DNA from 3 places in the Streptomyces sp. NPDC005931 genome. Region 2 is predicted to be linked to each of the others. Evidence: riboswitches for the same ligand, from Rfam matches in the RefSeq annotation. Region 2 holds a riboswitch; each other region holds the start of a gene.
The links. A riboswitch is a leader RNA that binds a small molecule or an ion and turns the genes downstream of it on or off. The one in region 2 is predicted to bind thiamine pyrophosphate.
Positions count from the first base shown of each region.

Region 1: linked by a shared signal. The riboswitch ahead of ACFYOV_RS29400 (thiamine ABC transporter substrate binding subunit) and the one ahead of thiO (glycine oxidase ThiO) in region 2 are both predicted to bind thiamine pyrophosphate.
Region 3: linked by a shared signal. The riboswitch ahead of thiC (phosphomethylpyrimidine synthase ThiC) and the one ahead of thiO (glycine oxidase ThiO) in region 2 are both predicted to bind thiamine pyrophosphate.

Region 1 is NZ_JBIAIG010000017.1:82,326-92,534, forward strand. It holds gene ACFYOV_RS29385 (GNAT family N-acetyltransferase) at 1-485, shown strand, start outside; gene ACFYOV_RS29390 (GYD domain-containing protein) at 689-1,015, shown strand; gene rlmN (23S rRNA (adenine(2503)-C(2))-methyltransferase RlmN) at 1,269-2,375, shown strand; TPP riboswitch at 2,426-2,531, shown strand; gene ACFYOV_RS29400 (thiamine ABC transporter substrate binding subunit) at 2,612-3,706, shown strand; gene ACFYOV_RS29405 (ABC transporter permease) at 3,805-5,406, shown strand; gene ACFYOV_RS29410 (ABC transporter ATP-binding protein) at 5,427-6,446, shown strand; gene ACFYOV_RS29415 (maleylpyruvate isomerase family mycothiol-dependent enzyme) at 6,472-7,272, shown strand; gene ACFYOV_RS29420 (LAETG motif-containing sortase-dependent surface protein) at 7,416-8,096, opposite strand; gene ACFYOV_RS29425 (LOG family protein) at 8,302-9,423, opposite strand; gene ACFYOV_RS29430 (VOC family protein) at 9,450-9,857, opposite strand; gene ACFYOV_RS29435 (hypothetical protein) at 9,977-10,209, opposite strand, start outside.
Region 2 is NZ_JBIAIG010000001.1:193,357-203,565, reverse strand. It holds gene ACFYOV_RS00900 (thiazole synthase) at 136-930, opposite strand; gene thiS (sulfur carrier protein ThiS) at 933-1,145, opposite strand; gene thiO (glycine oxidase ThiO) at 1,142-2,308, opposite strand; TPP riboswitch at 2,306-2,417, opposite strand; gene ACFYOV_RS00885 (NAD(P)/FAD-dependent oxidoreductase) at 2,536-3,777, shown strand; gene ACFYOV_RS00880 (Rv2175c family DNA-binding protein) at 3,876-4,241, shown strand; gene thiE (thiamine phosphate synthase) at 4,580-5,239, shown strand; gene metF (methylenetetrahydrofolate reductase [NAD(P)H]) at 5,364-6,287, shown strand; gene ACFYOV_RS00865 (hypothetical protein) at 6,344-7,282, shown strand; gene ACFYOV_RS00860 (phytoene desaturase family protein) at 7,299-8,816, opposite strand; gene ACFYOV_RS00855 (TetR/AcrR family transcriptional regulator) at 9,346-9,975, opposite strand; gene ACFYOV_RS00850 (YhgE/Pip family protein) at 10,011-10,209, opposite strand, start outside.
Region 3 is NZ_JBIAIG010000002.1:341,158-351,366, reverse strand. It holds gene ACFYOV_RS05540 (SsgA family sporulation/cell division regulator) at 66-500, shown strand; gene ACFYOV_RS05535 (YibE/F family protein) at 773-2,500, opposite strand; TPP riboswitch at 2,573-2,762, shown strand; gene thiC (phosphomethylpyrimidine synthase ThiC) at 2,755-4,551, shown strand; gene ACFYOV_RS05525 (VWA domain-containing protein) at 4,892-6,352, shown strand; gene ACFYOV_RS05520 (hypothetical protein) at 6,540-7,409, opposite strand; gene ACFYOV_RS05515 (metallophosphoesterase) at 7,593-8,684, opposite strand; gene ACFYOV_RS05510 (LacI family DNA-binding transcriptional regulator) at 9,078-10,190, opposite strand.

The DNA of each region.
Region 1 (10,209 bases), on a different contig from region 2:
GCCTGAGCTACCGGATCCCCTCCGGGCTCAACAATGAGCTGCGAGGATCGGCTCGCGGCGAGTACGTGGCCGGACTGTGCCGCAGCGATCCGCCTCCGGGAGTGCTCGCCTACGACGGCGACGAGCCGGTCGGCTGGGCCGCCGTGGCGCCCCGCGCGGACACCTCCTTTGCCCGTAGCCGCAGGATCCCGCACGTCGACGACCTGCCCGTCTGGTCCCTGTGGTGCGTCCGCGTACGCCCCGGCCACCGCAGGAAGGGCATCTCGCACGCCCTGATCGCCGGCGCGGTGGACTTCGCCCGCTTCCACGGCGCTCCGGCGATCGAGGCATACCCCCTCGACAACGGCGACGCGAAGGTCGACCTCACGATGGCCTATCCCGGCCTCCGCAAGAACTTCGAACGCGCCGGCTTCGTCCATGCGGCCGACACCGCCTCCGTGCTGGCCGGTCACCCCCGCGTCCTGATGCGCCTCGACCTGCGCTGACGTCGCCGGCGCGGTCACCGGACCGCATCCGCGCGCTGACATCGACCATGCGGTGGCAGCACCGAGTCCGCGCCGTGCTCCCTCGTCCTCCGCGCCAGCGGCCGTGCCGGTCGTCCTCCCCGGCCGTTCGGGGGACAGGCGGGCGGCAGCCCGCGAGTTTCCCGCCTCGCGGGGGATCCCTTGAAGGACGAAAGGGAGAGACGATGCCGCTCTATCTGTCGAGGTTCAGCTACACGCCGGAGACCTGGGCGAGACTCATCAAGCACCCCGAGGACCGCGCCAAGGCCGCCCAGTCGTACATCGAGTCCGTCGGAGGCAGGCTCCACGGCTTCTGGTACGCGTTCGGCACCCGCGACGGCTACAACCTGTGGGAGGCCCCCGACAACGTCTCCATGGCCGCAGTCGCTCTGGCCATCAGCGGAGGCGGTGCACTGAGTTCGTTCGAGACGACCGTTCTCCTGACCATCGACGAAACGCTGGAGGCCCTGGGGAAGGCCGGGCAGGTGCAGTACCGGGCTCCCGGCGCCTAGGGCCGTAGGGCGCCGCAGGGCCGCCCCCCGGTGCCACCGTCCGCGAGCCCCGCCGGCCCCGTGGTCCCCGCCTTGTGCGCGCGGGCTCCCTTGTCGGCCCCGCCACCTGGGCCCGCCGTGGGCCGTCCGACAGGAGCCGGGAAGGCACGACGGCCGCCGCCGCAGGCGTCCGGACCGCCGCGGTCACGGGGCCGCCCGGTCCCGGCGGGCGCGAACCCGGTCCCCGGGTTGGATCTGCGACACTGGACGAGCCATGCCTAAGCCCGGAGAACTCACTTTCGTCGCGCCGCGCGGAGCCAAGAAGCCGCCGCGGCACCTTGCCGATCTCACGCCCGCCGAGCGCAAGGAGGCGGTCGTCGCGGTCGGTGAGAAGCCGTTTCGCGCCAAGCAGCTCTCGCAGCACTACTTCGCGCGGTACGCGCACGATCCGGAGCAGTGGACCGACATCCCCGCCGGCTCCCGCGCCAAGCTCGGGGAGGCGCTGCTCCCCGAGCTGATGACCGTCGTGCGGCACCTGTCGACCGACCAGGGCACCACCCGCAAGACGCTGTGGAAGCTCTTCGACGGGACGCTCGTGGAGTCGGTGCTCATGCGCTACCCCGACCGGGTGACCATGTGCATCAGCTCCCAGGCCGGCTGCGGCATGAACTGCCCGTTCTGCGCCACCGGGCAGGCGGGCCTCGACCGCAACCTGTCCGCTGCGGAGATCGTGCACCAGATCGTGGACGGCATGCGGGCGCTCAGGGACGGCGAGGTGCCGGGTGGGCCGGCGCGGCTGTCCAACATCGTGTTCATGGGCATGGGCGAGCCGCTCGCCAACTACAACCGGGTCGTCGGCGCCATCCGCCGCCTCACCGACCCCGAGCCGGACGGGCTCGGGCTGTCGCAGCGCGGGATCACCGTGTCGACCGTCGGCCTGGTGCCGGCCATCCACCGGTTCTCCGACGAGGGCTTCAAGTGCCGCCTTGCCATCTCCCTGCACGCGCCCGACGACGAGCTGCGCGACACCCTCGTCCCCGTGAACACGCGGTGGAAGGTGCGCGAGGTGCTCGACGCCGGGTTCGAGTACGCGGCCAAGTCCGGGCGACGGCTGTCCATCGAGTACGCGCTGATCCGGGACATCAACGACCAGGCGTGGCGCGGTGACCGGCTCGGGCGGCTGCTCAAGGGTCGGCCGGTGCACGTCAACCTCATCCCGCTGAACCCCACGCCCGGCTCGAAGTGGACCGCCTCGCGGCCCGAGGACGAGAAGGCGTTCGTCGAGGCGATCGCCGCGCACGGTGTGCCGGTGACGATCCGGGACACCCGGGGGCAGGAGATCGACGGGGCGTGTGGTCAGCTCGCCGCGAGCGAGAGGTAACCTGACCGGCGTACGACCTGTACAGCAGGAAATCAGCCACACACATCTTCATATTCCGACAGGGGAGCGCCACAGCGCTGAGAGTGCGGCACCGGCCGCAGACCCTCCGAACCTCGCCCAGGTCATTCTGGGTAGGGAGATCGGTCATCACTCGAGCTGTTGCGCCCTGCCCGGGCACCCTGCGAGGGGTCCCGGGCAGGGCCGCGTCTCTTCCTGGTCACTCCAGGAGGAATCCAGTGAGCATCACCAAGAAGGTCACGATCCTGGCCGTCGGGCTGGGCATGGTCTCCGTGTCCGCGTGCGGTTCGTCGGACGGCGGCGACCAGGGCTCCGGCTCCGGGTCCGGTGGGTCGAAGACCGTGACCCTGGTCAGCCACAACTCGTGGGCCGTCTCGAAGGACGTCATCGCCTCCTTCGAGAAGAAGTCCGGCTACCAGGTCAAGGTCCTCGAGGACGGCGACGCCGGGCAGGCCGTGAACAAGGCGATCCTGACCAAGGACAATCCCCAGGGCGACGTCTTCTTCGGCGTCGACAACACCCTGCTGTCCCGAGCCCTCGACAACGGGCTGTTCCAGCCGTACGAGGCGAAGGGATCCGATCTGGTCCTTCCCCAGTACCGGGCCGACGAGGACAAGCACCGGGTGACGCCCGTCGACACCGGTGACATCTGTGTCAACTACGACAAGAAGTACTTCGCCGACCGCAAGCTCGACCCGCCGCGCACGTTCGACGACCTGGTCGAACCCGAGTACAAGAACCTGCTCGTCACCGAGAACGCGTCCACGTCCTCGCCCGGCCTCGGCTTCCTGCTCGGCACCGCCGCCGCGTACGGCGACGACGGCTGGCAGGACTACTGGAAGAAGCTCAAGGCCAACGGCGTGAAGGTGGTCGACGGCTGGGAGCAGGCCTACAACGAGGAGTTCTCCGGCTCGGCCGGCGGCAAGAAGGCCAAGGCGGACCGGCCGCTGGTGGTGTCCTACTCCTCCTCGCCGCCCGCCGAGGTGATCTACGCCGACCCCAGGCCCGACACCGCGCCCACGGGCGTCGCCGAGGGCACCTGCTTCCGCCAGGTCGAGTACGCGGGCCTGCTGAGCAACGCCAGGAACCCCGAGGGCGGCAAGGCGCTGCTCGACTTCCTGCTCACCAAGGAGTTCCAGGACGACATGCCGCTCAACATGTTCGTCTACCCGGTGCGCGAGGCCGCCCAGGTGCCCAAGGAGTTCACCCAGTACGGGCCGGCGGCGAAGGACCCCGAGACGATGGACCCGGCGAAGATCGCCGAACACCGTGACCAGTGGGTCAAGTCGTGGACCTCGCTCGTCCTGAAGTGAGCAAGTCCGCGGCAGCGGCCGAGGCGGCGGAGGACCGTGCCGCCGCCTCGGGCCACGCCGCGGCCAGGTGGCGCGGGGGCGCGGCCCGGCTCGGGCTGATGGCCGTGCCCGTGGCGTTCTTCGCGGTCTTCTTCGCCTACCCGGTGGCCGCGATCGTCGCCCGCGGGCTGAAGTCCGACGGGACCTGGCACCTCGGGCGGATCGGGGACGTCCTGGCGCAGTCCGACGTCCGGCAGGTCCTGTGGTTCACCACCTGGCAGGCCCTCGTCTCCACTGCCCTCACCCTGCTGATCGCCCTGCCCGGCGCGTATGTCCTCGCACGCTTCGCCTTCCCCGGCAAGCAACTGCTGCGGGCCGTGGTCACCGTGCCGTTCGTGCTGCCCACGGTCGTGGTCGGGACGGCGTTCATGGCGCTGGTGGGGCGCGGCGGGCTCCTCGACGAGCTGTGGGGCCTGCGGCTGGACACCACCGTGTGGGCGATCCTGCTCGCGCACGTCTTCTTCAACTACGCCGTCGTCGTCCGGACCGTCGGCGGGCTCTGGGCGCAGCTCGATCCCCGGCAGGAGGAGGCCGCGCGGATGCTCGGTGCCTCCCGGTTCGCGGCCTGGCGGACCGTCACCCTGCCCGCCCTTGCGCCCGCGGTGGCGGCCGCCGCGCTGATGGTCTTCCTGTTCACCTTCACCTCCTTCGGAGTGGTGCAGATCCTCGGCGGACCCACGTTCTCCACCCTCGAGGTGGAGATCTACCGGCAGACCTCCGAGATCTTCGACCTGTCCACCGCCGCCGTCCTGACGATGATCCAGTTCGTCGCCGTGGGCACCATCCTGGCCCTGCACGCGTGGACGGTGCGGCGGCGCGAGACCGCGTTGCGGCTGGTGGACGCCTCGGTGACCGCGCGCCGGCCGCGCGGGTCCGGGCAGTGGGCGCTGCTCGGCGTCGTCGTCGCCACCGTCGCCGTGCTGCTCCTGCTGCCGCTCGCGGTGCTGGTGGAACGGTCCTTCGCCGGCGCCGGCCTCGGCTACTACCGGGCGCTGACCGAGGAGGACGGGGGCGTGTTCCTCGTGCCGCCGATCGAAGCGGTCGGCAACTCGCTGCGCTATGCGGTGGCCGCCACCGCCATGGCGGTGGTGATCGGTGGTCTCGCGTCCGTGGCGCTCACCCGCAGGGACGCGGGGCGGCTGGTGCGCGGCTTCGACGCGCTGCTGATGCTGCCGCTCGGCGTGTCCGCGGTGACCGTCGGCTTCGGGTTCCTGATCGCCCTCGACGAGCCGCCGTTCGACCTGAGGGCCTCGTGGATCCTGGTGCCGCTGGCGCAGGCGCTGGTCGGTGTGCCCTTCGTCGTACGGACCATGCTGCCGGTACTGCGGGCCGTGGACGTGCGGCTGCGGGAGGCGGCGGCGGTGCTCGGGGCGTCGCCGTGGCGGGCGTGGCGGGAGGTGGACCTGCCGATGGCGCGGCGGGCGCTGCTGATCGCCGCGGGGTTCGCCTTCGCGGTGTCGCTGGGCGAGTTCGGGGCGACCGTGTTCATCGCGCGGCCGGACCGTCCGACCCTGCCGGTGGCCGTGGCGCGGCTGCTCGGGCGACCCGGTGACCTCAACTACGGCCAGGCGATGGCCCTGTCGACGATCCTGATGATCGTGTGCGCGGTGGCGCTGCTGGTGCTGGAGCGGCTGCGGACCGACCGAACGGGGGAGTTCTAGATGCTGCCGGGGAGTGCGCGATGCTGCTGAGTCTTGACGGGGCGACCGTCCGTTTCGGCGGGCGGGCGGTGCTGGACGCCGTCGATCTGGACGTGGCCGAGCACGAGATCGTGTGCGTGCTGGGGCCCAGCGGAAGCGGCAAGTCCACGCTGCTGCGCGCGGTGGCGGGGCTGCAGCCCCTCGACGCCGGACGGGTGCTGCTCGACGGCCGGGACCAGGGCGGGGTGCCGGCGCACCGGCGCGGGGTCGGGCTGATGTTCCAGGACCACCAGCTCTTCCCGCAGCGGGACGTGGGCGGCAACGTGGCCTTCGGACTGCGGATGCACGGGGCGCCGCGCGCCGAACGGACCGAACGGGTACAGGGGTTGCTGGAACTGGTCGGTCTGCCCGGGGCGGCCGGGCGGGCGGTCGCCGCGCTGTCCGGCGGCGAGCAGCAGCGGGTGGCGCTGGCCCGGGCCCTCGCCCCCAGCCCCCGGCTGCTGATGCTGGACGAGCCGCTCGGTCAGCTCGACCGGTCGCTGAGGGAACGGCTGGTCGTCGAACTGCGGGAGCTGTTCGGCCGGTTGGGCACCACCGTGCTCGCCGTGACCCACGACCAGGGCGAGGCGTTCGCGCTGGCCGACCGGGTGGTGGTGATGCGGGACGGACGCATCGCCCAGTCCGGCACACCGCTCGAGGTCTGGCAGCGACCGGCGGACGCCTTCGTGGCCCGGTTCCTCGGCTTCGAGAACGTGGTCGACGCGACGGTCGGTGCCGACGTCGCGGTGACCCCGTGGGGCAAGGTCCCCGTCCCCGGTGACGCCCCGCAGGGTGCCCGGACCCTCCTCGTCCGGCCTGCCGGGGTCCGTCTCGTCCCGGCCGACGCCGGTCTGCGCTGCACCGTGGCCGCCCGCACCTTCCGCGGCACCCATGTCGCCGTCCACCTCCAGCCCCAGGACGCGCCACGCCTGGAGGCGGCGTGCGCGCTGCGGTCGGCACCGGAGGTCGGCGAGGAGGTCGGGGTGGAGTTCGACGTGGCGGAAATCGTGGTGTTGGGATGATCGTCACGCGCCTACGGTGAGCCGCATGACGGACCTCACCCACGCACGCCACTGCGACGAAATCGCCCACTGGGCAAGCAGGTTCGGCACCCTGCTGACCTCCGGCGCCGACCTGTCCGCCACCGTGCCGACCTGCCCCGCGTGGACCCTGGAGGAGCTGGTACGCCACGTCGGGCAGGCCCTGCGCTGGGTGGAGCTGCTCGTCCGCACCCGGGCCACGGAGGATGTCCCGATCGACCGCGTGCCCGGGAGCGAAGGCCCCGAGGCCCGGGGTGACGCCACCGCGCTGGACGCGTGGCTGGCCGATTCCGCGGCGTCGGCGGTCGCCGCACTGCGGGAGGCCGGGCCGGGCACGCGGGTGTGGTCGTGGTCCGGCGACCTCACCGCCGGCTTCTGGGCGCGCCGGATGACCCACGAACTCGTCGTGCACCACGCCGACGCCGTCCTCGCCGCCGGCCGCCCCGTCGAGCCGGTCGCCGCCGATCTGGCCGCCGACGCGGTGGACGAGTGGCTGGAGATCGTGCGGTTCGTGCAGCGTGCCCTGCCGGACGGACCGGCGAAGGAGCTGCGCGTGCCCGGCACCTCCCTGCACCTGCACGCCACCGACACCGATCCCGGCCTGAACGCCGAGTGGCTGATCGAGCTGGGCGACGAGGGCGTCACCTGGCGCCGCGGTCACGAGAAGGCGACCGTCGCCCTGCGCGGCCCGCTCACCGTCCTCCTCCTCGCCTTCTACCGGCGTATGCCGCTCGACGGGCCAGGGCTGGAGGTGCTGGGCGACCGCGAGGTGCTGGAGTTCTGGCTGGAGCGGACGGCCTTCGGCTGAGGCGGGCAGGCCGGTGGCCCGGCACCTGTGGGGTCGGGCAGGTGGCCGGGCCCCGCGGGGACGGGCCGATTGGCTCGGCCCCAGGTCGGAACAGGCCGGTGGCCCGCCCCCGCGGGGACGGGCCACCTCGGGGCCGTACCGCCTCAGCGCCCCCGGTGCGAGCTCCTGCGGCGCATGCCGAGGAAGACCGCGACGCCTCCGAGGGCGACCAGGGCGGCGGCGATCCCGGCGATCAGGCCGGTGCCGGAGTTGGCGCCGGTCTCGGCGAGGTGGGACTCGCCGACGGCGGGCGACGGTGCGTTGTCCGACGTGTCCGCGGGAGCGGTGCTCTGGCTCTCCGGCTGCGAGGGGGCGGGGGTGCCGGGTTCCTCGGCCGGGGACGAGGCGGACTCCGTCGGTGTCGGCGTCGGCGTCGGTGTCGGTGTCGGGGCCGGGCTCGGGGTCTGCTCCCGCTGCTTCTTGCAGGCCGTGGCCGGGGTGGTCAGGTTCGGTTCGATGTCCTCGCTCACGTACGGCTCGGCCTCGACGTGGACGCGGTACTCGGCGTTCGGCTTCCAGTTCTCCTCGAAGGTGATGGTCACGCCTTCCCGGGAGCCCTTGACCACCTGCTCGCCGATCTTCTTCACATCGGCGCCGTTGTTCTCGAGGAACACGGACACGGTGGCCGGAGTGCCGGCGGCGTCGACATCGGTCACGATGATGACACCGTTGTCGCCGACGCACTTCGCCTCGGCCGAGAAGTCGCCGATGGTGCGGGCCGCCGCGTTGCCCGCGGCACCGAGAGCGAGCGCCGCCGAGGCGGTGACGACCCCGAGGGCGCGCACGGTACGTGCTGCAGTACGACCCGCGGCCGTACGGCGGGTTACGGGCAGAACTGTCACGTTTGTCCTCTTCTTTGATGTGCAAATGCGGGGGGTGGTGGGAGGGTTGACGAGACATCAGCTCTCCCGGACGGCACCCAGGTCTATAAGCGCCGCATAAGTAGTGTCAACGCATATGCCGACCGCGGACCCCGGCTTTGCCGTCTTGTTAAGCCCCCAGACGTTTCAACGCCTCCGGAGCCTCCTCGATCCGGTCCACCAGGGCGATGCGCGTCTCCATCGCCCGTCCCTCGGCGAGCGACCGCAGCAGCGGCCAGGCCGGGAGCCTCTCCGTCCAGTGGGCGCGGTCCACCAGCACCATCGGCGTGGGCTCGCCGCGCGACTGGTAGTAGTTCGGTGTCGCGTTGTCGAAGACCTCCTGCACGGTCCCGGCGGCACCCGGCAGGTACACCACACCCGCGTTGCAGCGGGCCAGCAGGCCGTCCTCGCGGGTGGCGTTGGCGAAGTACTTGGCGAGGTGGGACGCGAAGGGGTTCGGCGGCTCGTGACCGTAGAACCAGGTCGGGATGCCGACGGAGGTGCCGCCCCCGGGCCAGCGGGTGCGCACCTCGAAGGCGGCGCGGGCCCAGTCGGTGATCGACGGGGTGAACGAGGGGGCTGCGGACAGGAGTTCGCTCGCCTCGACGAGCACGGCGTCGTCGTAGGAGGCCGCGTAGGCGCCGAGGTTGGCCGCCTCCATCGCGCCGGGGCCACCGCCCGTGGCCACGGTGAGGCCGGCCCGGGCCAGCGCCCGTCCGAGCCGGGCCGCGCCCAGGTACTCCCGCGTGCCGCGGGCCATCGCGTGACCGCCCATCACCCCCACCACCCGCGTCCCGCGCAGGAGTTCGTCCAGGGCGTCGGAGACGGCGTCGTCGTGGACGGCGCGCAGCATCGACGCGTGGATGTCGCCGTCGGCCCGGGTTCGCTGGAACCAGGCGTAGGTGAGGGCGTCCGGCGTGGCCTCGTAGCCCTTGTCGAGCGAGGCGAACAGTTCGCCGGGGGTGTAGAGATGGCCGCGGTAGGGGTCGAACGGCAGGCCCGGTACGGGCGGCAGGACCAGGGCGCCGTCGGCGCGGGTCTTGGCTTCGGCCTCGGGGCGCATGCGGCAGCCGAGGAACACCGCCTCCGAGGTGTCCGTGGTGAGCAACTCCCGTGTCCGGTCGGTCAGGTCGACGGCCTGGACGCGGAATCCACTGAGCGTGCCGCGGGCCGAGACGACGGCGTCGAACTCCTCGAGCGTCTCGATCTCGCAGTCCCCGTGATGGGCGGCATGGGCGGGACTCGTCTGCACCCGCCCATGCTAGGCCGGGCCGTCCCTCAGCCCTCCACCGCGGCCGGGTCCATCCACACGACCTCCCAGGTGTGCCCGTCGAGGTCGTCGAAGGCGCGGCCGTACATGAAGCCCTGGTCCTGCGTCTCGCCGCTGATCGAGCCGCCGGCCGCCACCGCCTTGTCCACCAGTTCGTCGACCTTCTCGCGGCTCTCGGAGCTCAGCGCCAGCAGGACCTCGCTGGTCCTCGTGGCGTCGGCGATCTCCTTCTTGGTGAACTCCGCGTAGCGCTGCCTGGTGTGCAGCATGGCGACGATGGTGTCGCTGATCATGACGGAGGCGGTGTTCTCGTCGCTGAACTGCGCGTTGATGGAGTAGCCGAGCTCCGTGAAGAACCGCTTCGATGCGTCGAGGTCGTCGACGGCCAGGTTCACGAAGATCATCTGCTGGTACATGGCGTGCTGTCTCCCATCGGTTCGTCGTGCTCGGAAAGGTGGACCGGCGGCCGGCGGGAAACTCATCGGGCGGTGTCGACTTTTCCCGGCGGATCTTCCGTACGGGTCGGGTCCGCGGCTCAGCGGGCCGGCGGCAGTGCGGCCAGCTCGGCGACGAGCAGGGTCAGCGGGCCGAACAGGGCGAGCAGCACGCCGGTGCGCAGGACGGCGGCGCGGCGCAGCGTGGAGCCGGGCGCGCCGAGGCGCAGCAGGGCGGCCGTGGCGTCGGCGCGGGCGTGCTTGGCCTCGACGGCGGCGGTCAGCAGCGTCCCCACGGTGCAGCCGGTGACCACCAGCACCCCGAGCGTGGTGA
Region 2 (10,209 bases):
GACGGCGGACGACGCCCGCGGGAGACGTCCGCGGCAGTCCCGTGCGGAAGGCGTCCGCGGAGAGACGTCCGCTGCTCGGCCGGCCGGAACGGATGCCGCGCGGTGGAGGGGCCACCGCGGACACCGCGACGCCGATCAGAACGCGGGCCGCTCCGGATCCAGCACGGCCATGCCCTCCGCGGGAGACGACGCCTGCGCGAAGTACCTCCGCGGAATCCTCCCCGCCAGCCGGGCCGACCTCCCCGCTTCCACCGCGTGCCGCATCGCGTGGGCCATCAGCACCGGGTCCTGAGCCCGCGTCACCGCCGACGCCAGCATCACCCCCGCGCACCCCAGCTCCATCGCCAGCGCCGCGTCCGACGCCGTCCCGGCCCCGGCGTCCAGAATCACCGGCACGGACGCGCGCTCCACGATCAGCTGGAAGTTGTGCGGGTTGCGGATCCCCAGCCCGGACCCGATCGGCGACCCCAGCGGCATGATCGCCGCGCAGCCGACGTCCTCCAGCTTCCGCGCCAGCACCGGGTCGTCGTTGGTGTAGGGCAGCACCGTGAACCCGTCGTCGACCAGCGTCTCCGCAGCGTCCAGCAGTTCCACCGGGTCCGGCAGCAGCGTGCGCTCGTCGGCGATGACCTCCAGCTTGACCACGTCGGTGCCCAGCGCCTCCCGCGCCAGCCGCGCGGTCAGCACCGCCTCGCCGGCGGTGTAACAACCCGCCGTGTTCGGCAGCACCCGGATGCCCAGCCGCTCCAGCACCGACAGCACCGAGCCGTGCACCGACGGGTCCACCCGCCGCATCGCGACGGTCGTCAGCTCCGTACCGGACGCCACCAGCGCCCGCTCCAGCACGTCGAGGCTGGGCGCCCCTCCGGTGCCCATGATCAGGCGGGACGTGTACGTCGTACCACCGAGGACGAACGGATCGTCGGCCATGGTCAGCCTCCTTGGACGGCGGTCAGGACTTCCACCCGGTCCCCGTCCGACAGGGGGGTGGTGGGCCACTGCGCACGCGGCACGACGGTTTCGTTGAGGGCGGCGGCGACCCCCGACGGCGCCCGGGTGAGCGTGCCGACCAGTGCGTCGAGCGCCGTGCCGGCGGCCACCCGGCGCGGCTCCCCGTTGACCGAGACGGTGACCGTGCCGCTCATGCGGGCATCTCGGTGAGGGCCGGAGCGGGCAGCCGCTCCGGTGTGAACGGCCGTGCCACTTCCGGTAGTTCACCTGTCGTGAGGACCTCGGCCAACGCGTCCCCGGTGACCGGTGTGAGCAGTACGCCGTTGCGGAAGTGCCCGGTGGCCAGCAGCAGTCCGTCCAGCGCGCTGCGGCCGAGCAGCGGCGCGTTGTCGGGGGAGCCGGGGCGCAGCCCGGCCTGCGTCCCGACCAGCGGAAGTTCGGTGATCCCGGGCACCAACTCGTGTGCGTCGCGCAGCAGTTCGTACACGCCACCCGCGGTCACCGTGGTGTCCCAGCCCTGTTCCTCGCTGGTCGCCCCGATCACCAGCTCGCCGTTCTCGCGCGGCACCAGGTAGACATGGCTGCCGCGCACGATCGCGCGCACGATGCGGCCGAGGAACGGCGGCCGGTGGTCCGGCATCGTCAGCCGCACCACCTGTCCCTTCACCGGCCGCACGGGCGGCAGCACGCCGTCCGGAACCCCGGCGAGCCGCCCGCTGAGGCTGCCCCCGGCGAGCACCACCTGCCCGGCGTGCAGCGCGGTCCCGTCGGCGGTGACGACGCCCGTCGCCCGGTCGCCCGTGACGGTCAGCCGCTCGGCCCACGCCCGCACGAGGACCACGCCCGCGCGCTCGCAGGCGGTCACGAGCGCGGCCGCCAGCCGGCGCGGGTCGATCTGGTGGTCGCCGTCGACCCGCAGCCCGCCGCGCACGCCCGGTGCGAGCATCGGCTCCAGACGCCGGCACTCGCGCCCCGAGAGCCATTGCGCTTCCAGCCCCGACTGCTGCTGGAACGCGTGGAGTTCACGCAGGTGGGCACGGTCGTCGGCGTCCAGAGCGACGGCGAGTGTGCCGCAGCGGCGGTAGCCGAGGTCCTGGCCCGCGGCCTCGGCGAGTTCGGCCGCGAACTCCGGATAACGCTCGGCCGAGGCCAGGTTGAGGCCGAGCAGGGTCTGCTCGCCGTAGTGCAGTTCCGTCACGGCGGCCAGCATCCCGGCGGCCACCTGGGCGGCGCCGCCGCCCGGCTCGGGGTCCACCACCGTCGTGGCGAGACCGCGCTGCGCGGCCCGCCAGGCCGTGACCAGACCGATGATTCCGCCCCCGACGACGAGGACGTCTGAGGTACCCGTGGGCGACATGGGCGTCCAGCCCCTCCCTTCGCCGGCATGACCCGGATCAGGTTCGTACGGTCGGAGGCCGCCAGCCTCCCTCTCAGCCCGGTGCGTCCGGGCTCCCGCGAGTGCTTTACGGTGGCCACCCTAGCCCTCGGACCGACGCTCCGGTAAGGGAGCCCCGTGCGGCTCGAGCGCTCGACGGACCGCACGGGGGGACTGACGGGGAAATCCCCGGTGTCTATGGTGATCGGGTGAGCGAGCAGACGCAGGACCGGGAACCGCCCGAGCCGCGGCGGGTGATCGTCGCGGGCGCGGGCATGGCCGGCGTCCAGACCGCGGTGGCCCTGCGCGAACAGGGCTTCACCGGCAGCGTGACCCTGATCGGCGCGGAACCCCACCAGCCCTACGACCGGCCCCCGTTGTCCAAGGCGCTGCTGCTCGGCAAGGCGGAGGACTCGGCCTTCGACGTCGACTTCGAGGCGCTCGGCATCGACCTGCGGCTCGGCCGCGAGGTGCTCGGTCTGCGCCCCGCGGACCACGAGCTGGACACGGCCGACGGTCCCGTGCCCTACGACGTGCTGGTCGTCGCGACGGGCGCCGAACCGGTACGGCTGCCTGGCGCGGAGGGGGTCCCCGGGGTGCACCTGCTGCGCACCCTGGACGACGCGGAGCGGCTGCGGCCGGTGCTGGCACGACGGCACGACGTCGTGGTCGTCGGCGCGGGCTGGATCGGCGCGGAGTTCGCCACCGCGGCGCGTGAGGCGGGCTGCGCGGTCACCGTCGTGGAGGCCGCCGCCCGGCCGCTGCCCGAGGCGCTGCCCGCGGAGGTGGCCGCGCCCATGGCCGCCTGGTACGCCGACGCCGGTGTGGACCTGCGCACGCACGCGCGCGTGGAGCGCGTCGAGCCCGGCGCGGTGCTGCTGGAGGACGGTTCACGGCTGCCGGCCGGCGCGGTCGTGGTCGGTATCGGCGCCCGGCCCGCCACGGGCCGGCTGGCCGGCTCCGGGATCGAGCTCGGCGCGCACGGCGAGGTCGTCGCCGACCGCCATCTGAGGGCCTCGGTACCGGACGTGTACGCGGTCGGCGACTGCGCCTCCTTCCCGTCCGGGCGCTACGGCGAGCGCCTGCTGGTCCACCACTGGGACAACGCCCTCCAGGGGCCTCGCACGGTCGCCGCGAACATCTTGGCGGCGGCCACCGGCGAGGCGCCGGCGGTCTACGACCCGGTGCCCTACTTCTGGTCCGAACAGTTCGGGCGCTTCGTCCAGTACGCCGGGCACCACGCGCACGCCGACCGCACCCTGTGGCGCGGGGACCCCTCGGGACCGGCGTGGACGGTCTGCTGGCTCAGGGACGCCCGGCTGGTTGCGCTGCTGGCGGTGGGCCGGCCGCGGGACCTGGCCCAGGGGAGGCGGCTGATCGAGGCGGGCACGGCGATGGACGCGGACCTCCTCACGGACCCGGCGAGGCCATTGAAGAAGGCGACGGCGTGAGCCCGCGGGGCGCGGTGAAGGGTGGTTCCGGGTGACCCGTCCGCCCAGGTGGGCGGGGTCGGCTTCCGGCTGTCGGTGGCAGATGGCAGGCTTGTCCCGTGACCGAGATTGACGCAAGGATCGATGCTCTCGTCCCCGAATGGCTCACCCTCCCCGACATCGCCGAGATGCTCGGCGTCGAGGTGACGCGTGTGCGGCAGCTGGTCAAGGAGGGCCAGCTCATCGCCGTGCGCCGGGGTGAGAACCGCGCACTGCACGTCCCCGCCGCCTTCATCGACGGGGACAAGGTGGTCAAGGGGCTCTCCGGCACCCTGACGCTGCTGCGGGACGACGGCTTCACGGTCGAGGAGATGCTGGAATGGCTCTTCACCCCCGACCCCACCCTGCCGGGCACGCCCGCGCAGGCGCTCAGTGAGAACCGCGGCACGGAGGTGAAACGCCGCGCCCAGGCGCTCGCGGTCTGAGCCGGCAGCGGATCGACCACGGGCACGACAACGGGGTACCGGCGCCGCGTTCCACGGCGCCGGACCCGCCATACCCTTCGCACCCGGGCCGCGAGCACCCAGGGCCACGACCACCCGGGCCGCGGTCCCGGTGCGGTCCGTGCCGGCCCGGCCCCCGTGTGCTCGGGGGCAGGTCCGCCGGGGCGGGTCCCGGGCCGTGAGGGGGTGGGTCGCGGTTCGTGGGGGCGCGGGTCGCGGTCCGTCCGGCGGCGGCATAGGGTCCGAAGCGCCCACGGGGCCCGCACAGCGCTCGAACGACACCGAACCGACACCGACATCGACACCGGGGGACCACTCGCATGTCCGACACCGCAGCCGTCACCGCACGGGCCCGGCTCGCCGACGCCCGGGTCTACCTGTGCACCGACGCCCGCAAGCGGCAGGGCGACCTCGCGGAGTTCCTGGACGCGGTCCTGGCCGGCGGGGTCGACATCGTGCAGTTGCGGGACAAGGGCATGGAGGCCGCCGAGGAGCTGGAGCACCTGGCGGTCCTCGCCGAGGCGTGCGCCCGGCACGGCAAGCTGCTCGCGGTCAACGACCGGGCGGACGTCGCCCACGCCGCCGCCGCCGATGTCCTCCACCTCGGCCAGGGCGACCTCCCGGTCCCCGCCGCCCGCGCCGTCCTCGGCGACGACGTCCTGATCGGCCGGTCCACGCACGCCGTCCAGGAGGCCGAGGCTGCGGCGGTCCAGGAAGGTGTCGACTACTTCTGCACCGGCCCGTGCTGGCCCACCCCCACCAAGCCCGGCCGCCACGCCCCCGGCCTCGACCTGGTCCGTCACACCGCCGCCCTCGGCACCGAGCGGCCCTGGTTCGCCATCGGCGGCATCGACCTGGGCAACCTCGACGAGGTGCTGGAGGCGGGAGCCCGCCGGATCGTCGTCGTACGGGCCATCACCGAGGCGGACGACCCCGGTGCCGCCGCGGCGGAGTTCGCGAAGCGGCTCCGGCAGGCATAGCGGCGCACGCCCCTGCGCCCCCTTCCGTCTCGGGTTTGTCCAAGGGGTGGACAACAAGTCGGCAATTCGGTCAAATCTCCCCCCATTGGTTGGGGGACCGCCGACCCCTGACTAACCTGCCCGTATGGCCCTCGGAACCGCATCCACCAGGACTGATCGCGCCCGCACCGTGCGTGACATCCTCGCCGCCGGCAAGACGACCTACTCCTTCGAGTTCTCGGCGCCGAAGACCCCCAAGGGCGAGCGGAACCTGTGGAGCGCCCTGCGCAGGGTCGAGGCGGTGGCCCCGGACTTCGTGTCCGTGACGTACGGGGCCGGTGGTTCCACCCGCGCGGGCACGGTCAAGGAGACGCAGCAGATCGTCGCCGACACCACCCTCACCCCGGTCGCCCACCTCACCGCGGTCAACCACTCGATCGCCGAACTGCGCAACATCATCGGCCAGTACGCCGACGCCGGGATCCGCAACATGCTCGCCGTGCGCGGCGACCCGCCCGGCGACCCCATGGGCGAGTGGGTCCCGCACCCCCAGGGCCTGACCTACGCCGCGGAACTGGTCCGGCTCATCAAGGAGGCGGGTGACTTCTGCGTGGGCGTCGCCGCCTTCCCGGAGATGCACCCGCGGTCGGACCACTGGGACACCGACGTCGCCCACTTCGTCGACAAGTGCCGGGCGGGCGCGGACTACGCGATCACGCAGATGTTCTTCCAGCCCGAGTCCTATCTGCGCCTGCGTGACCGAGTCGACGCGGCCGGCTGCGCGACCCCCGTCATTCCCGAGGTCATCCCCGTGACCAGCGTGAAGATGCTGGAAAGATTGCCGAAGCTCAGTAACGCCACGTTCCCGGACGCCCTGAAAGAGCGGATCCTCGCAGCGAAGGACGATCCGGCGGCGGTACGCTCCATTGGCATCGACTTCGCCACGGAGTTCTGCGCACGGCTGCTGGCCGAGGGAGTGCCCGGACTGCACTTCATCACGCTCAACAACTCCACGGCGACGCTGGAAATCTACGAGAACCTGGGCCTGCACCACCCGCCGCGGGCCTAGACCGGTCGCACCGACGTACGACACACTGCGTAGCGGCCACTGGGAGAGGGGCGTACATGGGCTGGACGGTCCTCTACATCGCGTTCGGCATCGTCGCGCTGTGGCTGCTGGGTGAGGTGCTGCTGCAGTACAAGGCGCGCCTGCGCTGGCGGCTGCTCGCGTTCGTCGGCTTCCTCGGCGTCGTGGTCGGTGTGCTGATCCCGTCCGTCGTGGTGATCGGACTGGGCGCCGCCGCCTTCGCCGTCGGGCAGACCTACGTCACCCTGTCGTTCCGCCGCGGCTTCGCGGCCGGCTGGGCCGTGAACGCCCCGATGCTGTCCGCCGCCAAGGGCCGCCGCGGTGACCGCGGACGCCAGGAGCCGACCCTGGAGGTCTCCGGCCTCGAGGCGTCCGACGGCGACTACGGCGACTACGGCGACGAAGCCGGCCGGGGCCGTGACCGCGCCGCCTACGCGGCGGACGACGACCACGACCGTGACGACGTGTTCACGCCCGCGCGCTCCGGCCAGCCGACGGCCGCCGAGACCAGCGCCGTCTACGAGCCGCAGCCCGTGCCCGACGACACCGGCACCTACGGCGTCTACGGCGACGGATACGCCGCCCCGGCCCAGGACCAGTACGCGGCCGCCGCCCAGGGCGCCGACCAGGGCTACGCCTACGACTACTCCGGGTACGGACAGCAGCAGGGCTACGACACCACGGGCCAGCAGCAGTACGCCGCCTACTCGGACCCGTACATCGGCACCCAGTCCTACGGCGGCGGCTCCTACGACACCGGCTACGCCGACCCGCAGCAGTACGGCCAGCAGGGCTACGGCCAGGGCCAGTACGGCGGCACCTACGGCGGCGAGATCCCGCCCGGCGGGCTGTGGGTCCCGCAGCAGCGCAGCACCGACGACCCCTACGGCGGCGCGCTGCCCCCGGAGCAGCCCTACCCGTACCAGGGCAACGCCCAGCAGCCCGGCACCGGCTACGACGAGCAGTACCGCTTCTGAGGCGGCCGGCGCGGCGTCACTGCGACCCGCGGAAGTCCGGTCCCTCCACGATCAGGCCCGTCACCAGGGCTCCCGACATCCCGGCGTGCGGCAGGCCGCCGCCGGGGTGGGACCAGCCGCCGACCGTGAACAGCCCCGGGACACGGGTGGCGTTCGGCGGGTGCAGCAGCCGTCCGTCCGCCGCCGCCAGCGCAGGCGCCGGCACCGCTCCCCCCTCCGCGCCCGTCTCCCGCGCGATGTCGGCCGGGGTGCGCACCTCGTGCCACAGCAGCCGGTCGCGCAGCCCGGGTACCGCGCGTCCGGCGGCGGTGATCAGGTTCTCCGCGTGCCGGTCGAGGAGATCCCGGCCGGTCTGCTTCCCGCCCGCCGGCTGGGCGGGCACCACCGCGGTGACCGTCACCGCCTCATGACCGCGGTCGGGGACCAGCGCGGGATCGTCCGGGCGCAGGACCGTGACCGTGGGGCGCGCGGGCAGGCCCGCCGGGGAGCCGAACAGCGCGTCCAGCTCGGCCTCCCGGTCCGGCGTGTGCACGACCGTCCGGTGCGGTGTCCCCTCGGGACGCCCGCCGCGCAGCGCCAGCAGCACCGTGAGCCGGCTCGCCACCGGGCGCTGCGCCGGGACCTGGCCCTCGCCCCGCAGCGGCGTCCCCGCGCACAGCCGGTCCAGCACGCCGGATGACACCCCGGCGACCACCAGATCCGCCTCGACCACCGGGCCGCCGGCCAGCTCCAGCCCCGCCGTCCGGCCGTCCTTCTCCACCAGCCCCGCGACCTCGGCACCGAAGTGGAACTCCACCCGGCGCGCCAGGCACCGCTCGTACACCGCGCGGGCCAGCTCCCGCAGACCGCCGCGGACGTACCAGGTGCCGAACGCGTGCTCCATGAATGGCAGCACGGCCGCGCTCGCGGGGGTGACGCGCGGGTCCAGGCCGTACCCGAGCGCCTGGCCCTCCAGGAGGGCGATCAGCCGGGGATCGCGCAGCTCCCACGCGCCGACCTCGGCGAGCGTGCCCGCGACGCGCGTGCGCAGCAGCTTCCTGTGGGGGACCGCCGGGTAGGGCTCGCGCTCGGCGAGCACCTGCCAGTTCGGCCACAGCGGCTCCTCGAGCAGCGGGCGGCGCGTGCGGTCCCAGGCCTCCCGGGCCCGCACCAGGAAGTCGCCCCAGCGTTTGCCCACGGCCGGTCCGAGCGCCTCGTCGAGGGCGGCGACGACGCCCGCGCGGGAGGCGTCGGGCAGCGACACGTGCGTGCCGTCCGCGAACACGTGGTGGGACGACGGGTCGACCTGGACCAGCTCGACGCACGCCTCCAGCGGTTCCCTGCCGGTCTTCACGAAGAGATCGCGGTACACGGCGGGTACGGGGAGCAGTCCGGGTCCGGTGTCGAAGGAGAACCCGTCCCGCTCCAGGCGGCGCAGCGCACCGCCGTACGTCTCCGCCCGCTCGTACACCGCCACCCGGTGGCCCGCGACGGCCAGCCGGGCCGCGGCCGCCATCGCGCCCATCCCGGCGCCGATCACCGCAATCCGTGCCATGCCAGGGACTTTATCCGCCGCCACCGGCAGGCCGCCTCCGAGTCCCCGACCGGCAGGCCGCCTCCGCGTCCCCACCCGCGGGCCACCCCGAGTACCGGCGCGGACGCCGGGGTGACCAGGGGGCGGCACGGCCTCGTGGGGGCGGGTGCGCAGGACTGAGTATCCGTACCTAGCAGCTGAGTTGAGTACCCGCGCGGATGGGGCGCGACCTGCGTGAACGAGAGAGTGGAGACCACGGAGAGGGGGCACGGCCCCGGTACCGGCGACACGGGGCGCCGGAACGGGCCGGGCCCGCGATCCGCTCCTTCCGCCGGCCTCGTCGGCGGGAGCGAGGCACGGGGAAGACCCGGGGGACGACCGCACGGGGGTCCGACGGGGGGACGTACGGGGGAACAACGGGGGAACAACGGGGGAGAACGGGGGAGAACGGGGGAGAACGGGGGGAGCAAGGAAGGCGCCGGACCTTCGGTGGCCCGCGGGGGACGCGGCCACCGTCGGACCGGCGCCTTCACATGTGCCGGACCGGTGCTCAGCGGCCCCCGCTCACCCGTCCCTGGAGCAGCCGGGACAGGGCCGCGTGCACGTCGTCCAGGGAGCGCTCCGGCTGGAAGGACTTCCAGTCCAGCGCGGCCACCAGCACCATGCCGACCAGCGCCGCCGCGGTCAGCGGGACGTCGATCTCCTCGGCGAGCTCGCCGTTCTCCACTCCCTCGCGCAGCACGCCCTCGACCACCGCCACGGCCTGCTGGCGGACCACCATCAGGGTGGACTGCCAGGCCCGGTTGGTGCGCCACAGTTCGGCCACGTACAGCTGGGTGAAGGCCGGGTAGCGGTCGATGAAGACCAGCCCCGCGCGGATCATCGCGTCCAGGGCGTCGACCTTGCTGCCGCCCTCCTCGGCCGTCGTCTCGGCCGCCTCCCGCAGCGAGGCGGTCAGGAGTCCCACCCCGTGCCGCAGCAGTTCCTCGAAGAGGACCGACTTGCTCGCGAAGTTGTAGTAGACGGTGCCCTTCGCGACTCCTGCCCGCTCGGCGATCTCGTCCACGGTGGTGGCGGAGAAGCCCTGCTCGGCGATGAGGATGACGGCCGCCTCGTAGAGCTTCTGCCGGGTGGCCTCGCGGCGGGCGCTGCCGCCCGACGTGGCGCTGCTGCTTTCCATGGCCCCGATTCTCACAGGAAGGCGGTCCCGCCCGGTCACAGGCTCAGCTCCGGGTGCAGCCGGTCCAGCGTCCACACCTGCCGGCGGCGGGCCGACAGCGCAGTCAGCGCGAGGGCGCCGGCGGTGAACGCCGTCAGCACCGCGCACGCCTCCCACACCGGTCCCAGCCCACCACCCGTGATCAGCCGCCTGAGCGCGTCGACCACGTAGCTCATCGGCAGGAAGGGGTGCAGC
Region 3 (10,209 bases), on a different contig from region 2:
AGCAAGATTCACCAAGTGTCAGGGGTCCATTCCCGGCCAGTCGACGGCGAATGACGGGGTAGGCGATGCGCGAGTCCGTGCAGGCAGAGGTCATGATGAGCTTTCTCGTGTCGGAGGAGCTGTCCTTCCGCATCCCGGTGGAGCTGCGCTACGACACCTGTGATCCCTACGCCGTACGGCTGACCTTCCATCTGCCGGGCGACGCCCCCGTGACGTGGGCGTTCGGCCGGGAACTGCTGATCGACGGCGTCGGGCGGCCCTGCGGTGAGGGCGATGTGCGGGTCGGGCCGGTGGAACCCGACACATTGGGCGAGGTGCTGATCCGGCTTCAGGTCGGCACCGACCACGCGTTGTTCCGGTCGTCCACGGCGCCCCTCGTCGCCTTCCTCGACCGCACGGACAAGCTGGTGCCACTGGGGCAGGAGGGGGCGCTGGCCGACTTCGACGCCCACCTCGACGACGCGCTGGACCGCATCCTGGCGGAGCAGGGGGCCGGGTGAAGCGCTCGCCCGGGAGGGTGATGCAATGCTTCACCCGGGGCGGCGTCGGTCGGCTTGCCCTGGTCGCCGCCCCTCTAGGCAGGAACGGTTCTGCGGAGGGGGCGGCGGCCTTGACACCGGACGCGGCGTGGCCCGGCGGACGGAGGGGGGTGAGCCGTCGGCCGGGACGGACGGTCCAGCGGCCGGGGACGGCCGGGAGCAGGCTCGGAACAGGCCATACCGGCAGCTGACGAGGCGGTGGGGGCGTGAACCGCCGCCCGGAGCGGACGACGTCAGCGCTTGCGCCGCCTGCCCCGGCCGCCGCGCGCCGGAGCCGACTGGGCAGCCTCCGTCTGTCCCTTGGCCGGAGGACGGTCGGCCGAGACCACCAGGGCGGCCAGGGCCGTGGTGACCGGCACCGAGGCGACCAGACCGATAGATCCGATCAGTGTGCGCACGATCTCCTCCGCCACCAGCTCGCTGTTGGCGACCGTCCCCACGCTGCTCTGGGCGATGGAGAACAGCAGCAACAGGGGCAGTGCGGCGCCCGCGTAGGCGAGGACGAGCGTGTTGACCACGGAGGCGATGTGGTCGCGGCCGATCCGGATGCCCGCGCGGTACAGCCCGCGCCGGCCCACCGACGGGTTGGCCTCATGAAGCTCCCAGACCGCGGACGTCTGCGTGACCGTCACATCGTCGAGGACACCGAGGGAACCGATGATGACGCCGGCCAGCAGCAGACCGCTCATGTCGATCTCGGGATACAGCCCGTGGATCAGGCCGGTGTTGTCGTCGGTGTTGCCGGTGAGCGCCGCCCACCCGATGAAGACCGAGCCGAGGACACCGATCAGCAGCAGTGAGACGAGGGTGCCGAGCACCGCCACGGATGTGCGCGCCGATGGCCCGTGACAGAGGTACAGGGCGATCAGCATGATCGCGCTCGCCCCCACCACCGCCACGACCAGCGGGTTCGAGCCCTGGAGGATGGCGGGCAGGATGAAGAAGTTCAGCACCAGGAAGCTGATCGCCAGCGAAACGAGCGCCATCACACCGCGCAACCGGCCGACGGCCACGACGGCGAGCGCGAAGATGCCGGCGAGCAGCGCCAGGGGGAGGCGCCGGTTCACGTCCGTCACCGAGTACTGGAGGTCCTGGGGGGCCGAGGGCTCGTAGGCCACGACAACTTCCTGACCCTCGCTCAGCTGACGGGACTGGTCCGGCTGCACGATCTCGGTGAACGTACGGCCCTTGTCCTTGCCGGTGTCGACGCGGACGGTCGCCTTCTTGCAGGTGCCGTCCGCCTGCTGCTGGGCGGAGGAGCCCTCGGCGGTGGAGGTGTCGCCGGTCGGGACGCCTCCGGAGGCGTTGACGGACGCGCAGCTCACCTCGACCACCTCGGTCACGGTGGCCTGCTGCGTCTGCCGGTCGAAACCGACACCGGTGCGTTCGTGCCCCGGAGCACCGCCCGGCCACAGCACGGCGAGGCCGATCAGGACCGCGGCCGCGAACGGGATCAGGATCGCCGCGATGACCTTGCGCAGGTGCTGCGACACGGGAGCGGCCGGACCGTGGCTGTGACTGTGACCATGTGGATGGCCGTGCCCGCCACCGCCCCCGGCATCCCCGCCGCGTCCACGCCCGCCGTCGCCCCCGCCGTCGCCACCGGCACCGCCAGGGTCACCGGCACCCCAACCGTCGCCCGTGCCATCACTGCCACGGTCACCGGAACCCCGACCTCCGCCGTGGCCGTGTTCGCCACGACCATGGCCGGGGCCGTCGCCGTAGCCGCCTCGTCCTCCCCGCTGGGGCTGGTCGCCGTGGCCGGCGCCCAGGTTCGGGCCGCTGCCGTAGACGTCACCACCCGGGTTCCGGCCGGTGCCGTGCCCGTCGGGCGCTCCGGTTCCGGGCGCCCGACCGTAGCCGAATCCGGCATCGCCTCCGCCACGGCCCACGCCGTTTCCGGCGCCGGATCCGCGGGGTGGTTCGGGCGGTGGGTACGGGGGAGGTTGCGTCGAGGTCACCGACCGATCATCGCAAGAACGAAGGGGACCCTCTGGTCACCGCGCCAGAACTGACGCTAGCGTGGAGGCACCTTTTGTACACGCGGGAGCTCGGAGCACCGGGCTGAGAGGGCGCTGACCTCCGTCCCTGCGATGTTTCACATGAAACATCACCGAAGCAGAGTGATGTTTCACACGGAACGTCGGCAGACGGATACCGCTGCGTCGACCGCCGAACCTGTTACCGGGTAATGCCGGCGTAGGGAGTAGGTCTCATGACCAGCAAGGACGCGCGCACGCCTGCCTCCACGCAGAACTCGACGGAGACGTCGGTGAGCGGGGAGGCCGGGAAGTCCATCGGCTGGCACAAGGCGTACATCGAGGGCACCCGCCCCGATCTGCGCGTGCCGGTCCGTCAGGTGCATCTCACGAACGGGCAGTCGATGACGTTGTACGACACATCGGGCCCGTACACCGATCCACTCGTCGACACCGACGTCCGCAGGGGTCTGCAGCCGCTGCGGGAGAACTGGATCATCGCCCGCGGCGACACCGAGGAGTACGCGGGCCGTCCCGTCCGTCCCGAGGACGACGGTATCAAGCACACCTCACCGCGCGGTGGTCTGCGCAACCTCGATGCGGTCTTCCCGGGACGGCCGCGCCTGCCGCGCCGGGGGCGTGACGGTGCGGCCGTCACTCAACTCGCGTACGCACGGCGGGGCGAGATCACGCCGGAGATGGAGTACGTGGCGATCCGCGAGAACGTGTCTCCCGAGGTGGTTCGGGAGGAGATCGCGGCGGGCCGGGCGGTTCTGCCGGCGAACGTCAACCACCCGGAGATCGAGCCGATGATCATCGGCAAGCGGTTCCTGGTGAAGGTCAACGCCAACATCGGCAACTCGGCGGTGACGTCCTCCATCGAGGAGGAGGTCGAGAAGATGACCTGGGCGACCCGCTGGGGCGCCGACACCGTCATGGACCTCTCCACCGGCCGCAACATCCACACCACCCGCGAGTGGGTGCTGCGCAACTCGCCCGTGCCCATCGGTACCGTGCCGCTCTACCAGGCGCTGGAGAAGGTCGACGGCAGGGCCGAGGAACTGACCTGGGACATCTACAAGGACACGGTCATCGAGCAGGCAGAGCAGGGCGTGGACTACATGACGGTCCACGCGGGCGTGCGCCTGGCGTACGTGCCGCTCACCGCCAACCGCAAGACCGGCATCGTCTCGCGCGGTGGCTCGATCATGGCCGCGTGGTGTCTGGCACACCACAAGGAGTCCTTCCTGTACGAGAACTTCGAGGAGCTCTGCGAGATCCTCGCCGCGTACGACGTGACGTACTCCCTCGGCGACGGCCTGCGGCCGGGGTCCATCGCGGATGCCAACGACGAGGCTCAGTTCGCGGAGTTGAGGACGCTCGGGGAACTCAACCGGATCGCGAAGCGTTTCAACGTGCAGACCATGATCGAGGGCCCGGGACATGTCCCGATGCACAAGATCAAGGAGAACATCGACCTTCAGCAGGAGATCTGTGACGAGGCTCCGTTCTATACGCTCGGCCCGCTGACGACCGACGTCGCGCCTGCCTACGACCACATCACCTCGGGCATCGGTGCCGCGATGATCGCCTGGTGGGGCACGGCGATGCTCTGCTACGTCACGCCCAAGGAGCACCTGGGTCTGCCCAACCGGGACGACGTCAAGACCGGCGTCATCACCTACAAGATCGCCGCCCACGCGGCGGACCTGGCCAAGGGGCACCCGGGCGCGCAGGAGTGGGACGACGCGCTGTCCGACGCGCGCTTCGAGTTCCGGTGGGAGGACCAGTTCAACCTGGCCCTCGACCCGGACACGGCACGGGAGTTCCACGACGAGACGCTGCCGGCGGAGCCCGCCAAGACGGCCCACTTCTGCTCGATGTGCGGGCCGAAGTTCTGCTCGATGAAGATCTCGCAGGACATCCGCCGCGAACACGGCGGTACGCGGACCGAGATCGAGGAGGGCATGGCCCAGAAGTCGAAGGAGTTCGCGGCGGCGGGCAACCGGGTGTACCTCCCGCTGGCCGACTGAGTCCCTCCACGGGGAATCCGGTCCGGTGCGCTGTAGCGCGGGCCGGACCGGAATCCTCGGCCTCGTCATCCATGGCGCCCGTGTGTGCGGGCGGAGTCGCACCGTATTGCCGTCCGGGTGCCAGATTCCGGTGTCCCGATTTCGGGTTCCCGATTCCGGACGTGTATCGATGGGCAACTCCGCACGCGCCGACGCTGAACCGATCGGGTACCTCTCGTATCGCTTCGTGATCCGCATCGCGGGCGTTCTCCTCGGAGTACGCCGGAACCGATGCCAACGCCGGATGCGCTGCTCCGCCCACCTCTCCGCACCGTGGGCGTCCACTCGGCAGACTGGGTGCATGACCGTGACATCCATGAGCAAGGGCTCCAACCTTCCCGTCGACGCCCCTGTGGTGCGCGTCGAGATCGCCTGGACCGGCGGGCCCGGGGTGCCCGACGTCGATGCCTCGGCACTGCTGCTCACGGCGGCGGGGAGGGTGCGGGACGACGGGGACTTCGTCTTCTACAACCAGCCGCGTCACGCGTCCCGGGCCGTGACGCACCTGGGCAAGCGGAGTACCGGCGCCGCCGCGACCGACACCGTGGAGGTGGACCTGCGCTCGCTGGAGCCGGTCGTCGAGCGCATCGTGCTGTGTGCCTCGGCCGACGGCGGGACGTTCGGCCAGGTGCCGGGGCTGTCGTTGAGGCTGCTCGACGCCGGCACGGGCGGCGAGGTCGCGAGGTTCGACATCGAGGCCGGGACGGAGACGGCGCTCGTCGGCGGGGAGTTGTACCGGAGACAGGGCAGGTGGAAGTTCCGCGCGGTGGGCCAGGGGTACGCCTCCGGACTCGCCGGACTGGCCACCGACTTCGGCATCACGGTGGACGACGCTCCCTCCGCGGCCCCCGCGTCTTCCGCGCCCACTCCCCCTGCCGCTCCTCCCGGACCCCCGGCATCTCCGGCATCTCCGGCGGTGACGGAGCCCGCAGCCACCGCCGCCCCCTCCAGGCGACCCGCCTCCGTCCCACCCGCCGCTCCCCCGCCCGGCGCCCCCCGGCTCACCAAGGGGGAGGAGCGGCTGCCCGTCGACATGCGCAAGCGGCTGTCCCTGCGCAAGGAGCAGGTCGCCGTCAGCCTGCGCAAGCACGGGGCGGCCGGGGTGACCGCGCGCGTCGTGCTCGTCCTCGACGCCTCCGGGTCGATGGCGATGCTCTACTCCAAGGGCGTCGTGAGCGATGTCGTCGAGCGCATGGCCGCCGTGGCCGCGCAGCTCGATGACGACGGCGAGATGCAGGCTTGGACGTTCGCCTCGAACCCGGCCCGGCTGCCGGACCTACGGCTGGGCGAGCTACCCGAGTGGCTGCGGCTGCACGTGCGCGTCGGCGAGATGGGTCTGTTCCGGCGGCGCGGACGGAAGAAGGGGCTGGCGGCCGATCAGGTCGACATGCGGGACGTCGGCATCCAGAACGAGGAGCAGAAGGTCATCGCCGAGGTCCGCGGGTTCGTCCGGGAGAACCCGGCGGCGGCTCCCACGCTGGTGCTGTTCTTCTCCGACGGCGGTGTCTACCGCAACGCCGAGATCGAACGGGAACTGCGCGAGGCGGTGGAGGAACCCGTCTTCTGGCAGTTCGTGGGGCTGGGCCGGGCCAATTACGGGGTGCTGGAGCGCTTCGACACGCTCCCGGGCCGCCGTGTCGACAACGTCGGCTTCTTCGCCGTCGACGACATCAGCACCGTGCCCGACCAGGAACTCTACGACCGGATACTGTCCGAGTTCCCCCAGTGGATCACGGCGGCGGGGCGCGCGGGCATCATCTGACCGGCCCGGCGACCCGGAGGGTACCGCCGCGACGCCCCGATGCCGTCACACCGCCGACGCCCTGACGCCCGCGACACTTGACACCCCGAGGTCCGCTCGCTGCGACGGCCCCCGGCGCCCCTCATCCCGCCCCCGACGCGGAGCCTGACGAGAGGGGCTCCGCCGGGGAGGGACGAAACGCGGGGCGCTACTCGGGCTGGTGTTCCGGCCCGCCGAAGTCCGGGCTGGTGTAGTCCGGGCTGGAGAAGCTCGGCCGCGGGCCGCGGGCCGGCCCCCCGTCGGGGCTGGTGAAACCCGGCCGGTCGTAGCCCAGGTGCGGGATACGGCTGGTCGGTGCGGACGGTGCCGCGGGGTGCAGCGCGGCGGCCGTGCCCGGGTCGGCGAGTGCGTCCCGCAGGAACGGCACGATGCCGCGCTCCACGAGTGCCTCACGCCAGGCGTCCCTGGCCCGGGTGACTTCCCCGTCGGCTTCGTCGTACGCGCCGCTCTGGACCGCGGGCGCATTGCGCAGGGCCGTGAGCAGCAGGCCCGCCGCGGCGACGAGGATCGCGACCGCGGTGACCGCGCCGAACACCCAGCCGGTGGTGAGCATGGTCCGGGCGAACGCGGCCTCCGGGTCGAGCATCCGCAGGAGGTAGCCGACGAGCAGGAAGATCGCGGCCGCCGTGCCGGCCAGGACGGGCGCCAGCACGGCGACGACGGCGACGGCGCCCGCGCCGGCGGTCTCGGCGGCCTCGCCCATGGCGGCGGTGATTCCCGCCGCGCCGGTGTCCGTCTCGGTGGAGGCGGACTCGCGCGGGGACGGGGTGGACGGCGCCGGTGGGCGGCGCAGTGCCTCGCGCACCTTCACGTAGTGCTGGTACTCGGCCGCCGCGGCCGCGGTGATGATCGCGGTGGCGTTGAGCGCCATGGTGCGCAGTTGTTCGGGGTTGAGCCGCTGTCCGACAGCGGTCAGTTCCGGGCGGTGTGGTGCGGAGCGCAGCGCCTCATCGAGAATCCGCTCGTATTCCTGGCGGTCCTCGCTCAACAGGTGCTGCGGAACGCTGTTCATGTGCATCCCCCGATGCTCCGTAGGGCTTGGGGCTCGGCATGCTGACGAGCCGTCGGGCAGAAACGGAGGGGAGCCTGCTACGGATAAGCCGATGGTAGAGCGGTGACGGCGCGTGGTGACAGAGGATTTACCGAAATTGGCACCGGCCCGGTACGGTCCCGGGCCGGGGGATCACCGGGCGGTGAACGCTCAGTTGTCCAGCGGCAGTTGCTGGACCAGCAGCTTTCCGGCCATCGTCACGCCGCCGTCCATCGCGATGGCCAGACCGTCGGCGTAGACGTGCGGTCCTTCGACCACGGGCCCGGTGTCGTCCTCGCCGTCCTCGGAACCGACCTCGCCCAGCAGGTACGGGATGGGGCTGTGGCCGTGAACCACTCGGGTGCCGCCGTAGGTGTCGAGCAGGGAGCGCACCGCGTCGGCGCCGCCCTCGTCGCGGAAGGAGAACCGCTTGGTGAACTTGCGGAACAGGTCCCAGACCTCGTCCGCGTCGTTACGGGTGAGCGTTTCGCGGACGGTGTCGTTGACCTCCTCGATGGAGCGGCCGTAGTCGAGGTAGGCGGTGGTGTCGGAGTGCAACAGCAGGTGGCCGTCCACCTCCTCGACGGCGTCCAGGCGGGCCATCCACTGGAGGTGGTGGTCCTGGAGGCGGTCCATGTCGGTCTTCTGCCCGCCGTTGAGCAGCCAGGCGGCCTGGAAGGTGGCTGTGCCCGCGCCCGAGTTGACGGGGGTGTCGCCGAACCGCTTGGCGCCGAGCAGCAGCAGCTCGTGATTGCCCATGAGCGCCTTGCAGTAGCCGCCGGCCGCGGCGGCCTCGGCGGACAGCCGCATCACGAGGTCGATGACGCCGATGCCGTCCGGGCCGCGGTCGGTGAAGTCGCCGAGGAACCACAGGCGCGCGGTGCCGGCGCACCACTGGCCCGCGGAGTCGACGAGGCCCTTCTCCTGGAGCGCGGCCACCAGCTGGTCGAGGTAGCCGTGGACGTCACCGACCACGTACAGCGGGCCGGGGCCGGTGGCCGGCTGCGGGGTGGCGACGGACGCGGGGTCGACGGTCACCTGAACAGTGTCCCCCCGATTGATGACGGGGAGGTCGCGCTCGGTGGGCGTGTAGCCCTCCGGATACGTCTCCTGGTCCGGCGGGGCCACGTTGCCGGGGTGGGTGCTGTGGGCGTACGGACCGGTCTCGTGGACGTACGCGGGTACCCGGAAGTCGCGCAACGTCGCCGTCCGCTCCACCTCGGGTCCCTGACCGGCCCCCTGAGTCATCGACCCCTCCACCATCGCGCCGCATCTGCACCGCATCGGACTGCCTGGTCGCAGCGGCCCGCGGTGTCGTGGGCCCATCATAGGAATGCGGATCGCGCCATGTGATGACCCAGGGGTGGTGAATCGGAGCAATACTCCAGTTCACCGAGGCTTTCATCCCGTTTGGACCGGGCTTCGGCCGTTCTGTGACCGTCTTCGCCCGCCTGCTCCCGCGTCCGCCCCGGACGGGAGCGCCCCGGTTTGTCGGGAGACCGGCCCGTTTCCCCCGCAGGCGTGGCGGTGCGGCGGGCCCCGTTCACCCCTCCGGGGGCCGGTTCCGGGGCCGGTGGCCCCCGACGGCGCGGGCTCGGCCGCCGGTCCCGGGTCGGGCGTGCGGGTGAGTCGCCGCACCGCGTCCGTGCCCCGCCGTCACTGCTCCTCCGGTGAGCGCGGCGGGCTGACGGTCCTGCGCTGCGGCCTGCGCTGAGAGGAGGTGCGCACGATCAGCTCCGTCGGTATCACCTGCTCCACCGGACGGTCCGAGGCGACGCCCTCGATGGCGTCGATGAGCAACTGGACCACGGCGGTCCCGATGCGGCGCGGTTTCAGGGAGAGGGTGGTGATCGGCGGATCGGTGCTGGCGTAGACGGTGGACTCGCTGCAGCAGACCAGCAGCAGGTCGTCGGGTACGCGCAGGCCGTAGCGGCGGGCGGCGGCGAGCAGGTCGGTGCCGTTGGGGTCGAACAGGCCGTAGACGGCGTCCGGCCGGTCCGGGCGGGCGAGCAGCCGGTCGGCGGCGACGGTGCCCGCGCACGGATCGTGCGCCGGGTAGGCCTCGTACACGGGATCCTGGCCGACCCGCTCGCACCAGCGCAGGTACGCGGTGGTCGACAGATGGGTGTAGGTGTCGGTGGTGGTCCCGGTCAGCAGACCGATGCGGCGGGCGCCGGCGTCGGCCAGATGGTCGAGGATGCCGAGGACCGCGGCCTCGTGGTCGTTGTCCACCCAGGCCGTGACCGGGAGCGCGCCGGCCGGGCGGCCGTCGGAGACGACCGGTAACCCCTGCCGTACCAGCTCGCTGACCACGGGGTCCTGGTCGGACGGGTCGATGACGACCGTGCCGTCGAGGGCGACGTTGGACCACACGTCGTGGCGGGAGGTGGCGGGGAGGATGACGAGGGCGTAGCCGCGGGCGAGCGCCGCGGAGGTCGCGGCGCGGGCCATCTCGGCGAAGTATGCGAACTCCGTGAAGGTGAAAGGTTCATCCCCGTACGTGGTCACCGTCAGGCCGATGAGTCCCGACTTGCCCGTGCGGAGCGTGCGGGCGGCCGCCGAGGGGCGGTATCCCAGCCGGTCGGCGACCTCGCGGACGTGGCGACGGGTGGCGTCCGGGAGCCTGCCCTTGCCGTTGAGGGCGTCGGAGACGGTCGTGATGGAGACCCCGGCGGCGGCGGCCACGTCCCTGATGCCCGCTCGACCCGGCCGGCTGCCTCGACGGGAGGTTTCCGCGCGGCTCACCTGGTGCTTCCCTGCTGCTGTCATGGCGAGCCGATAGTAGGGC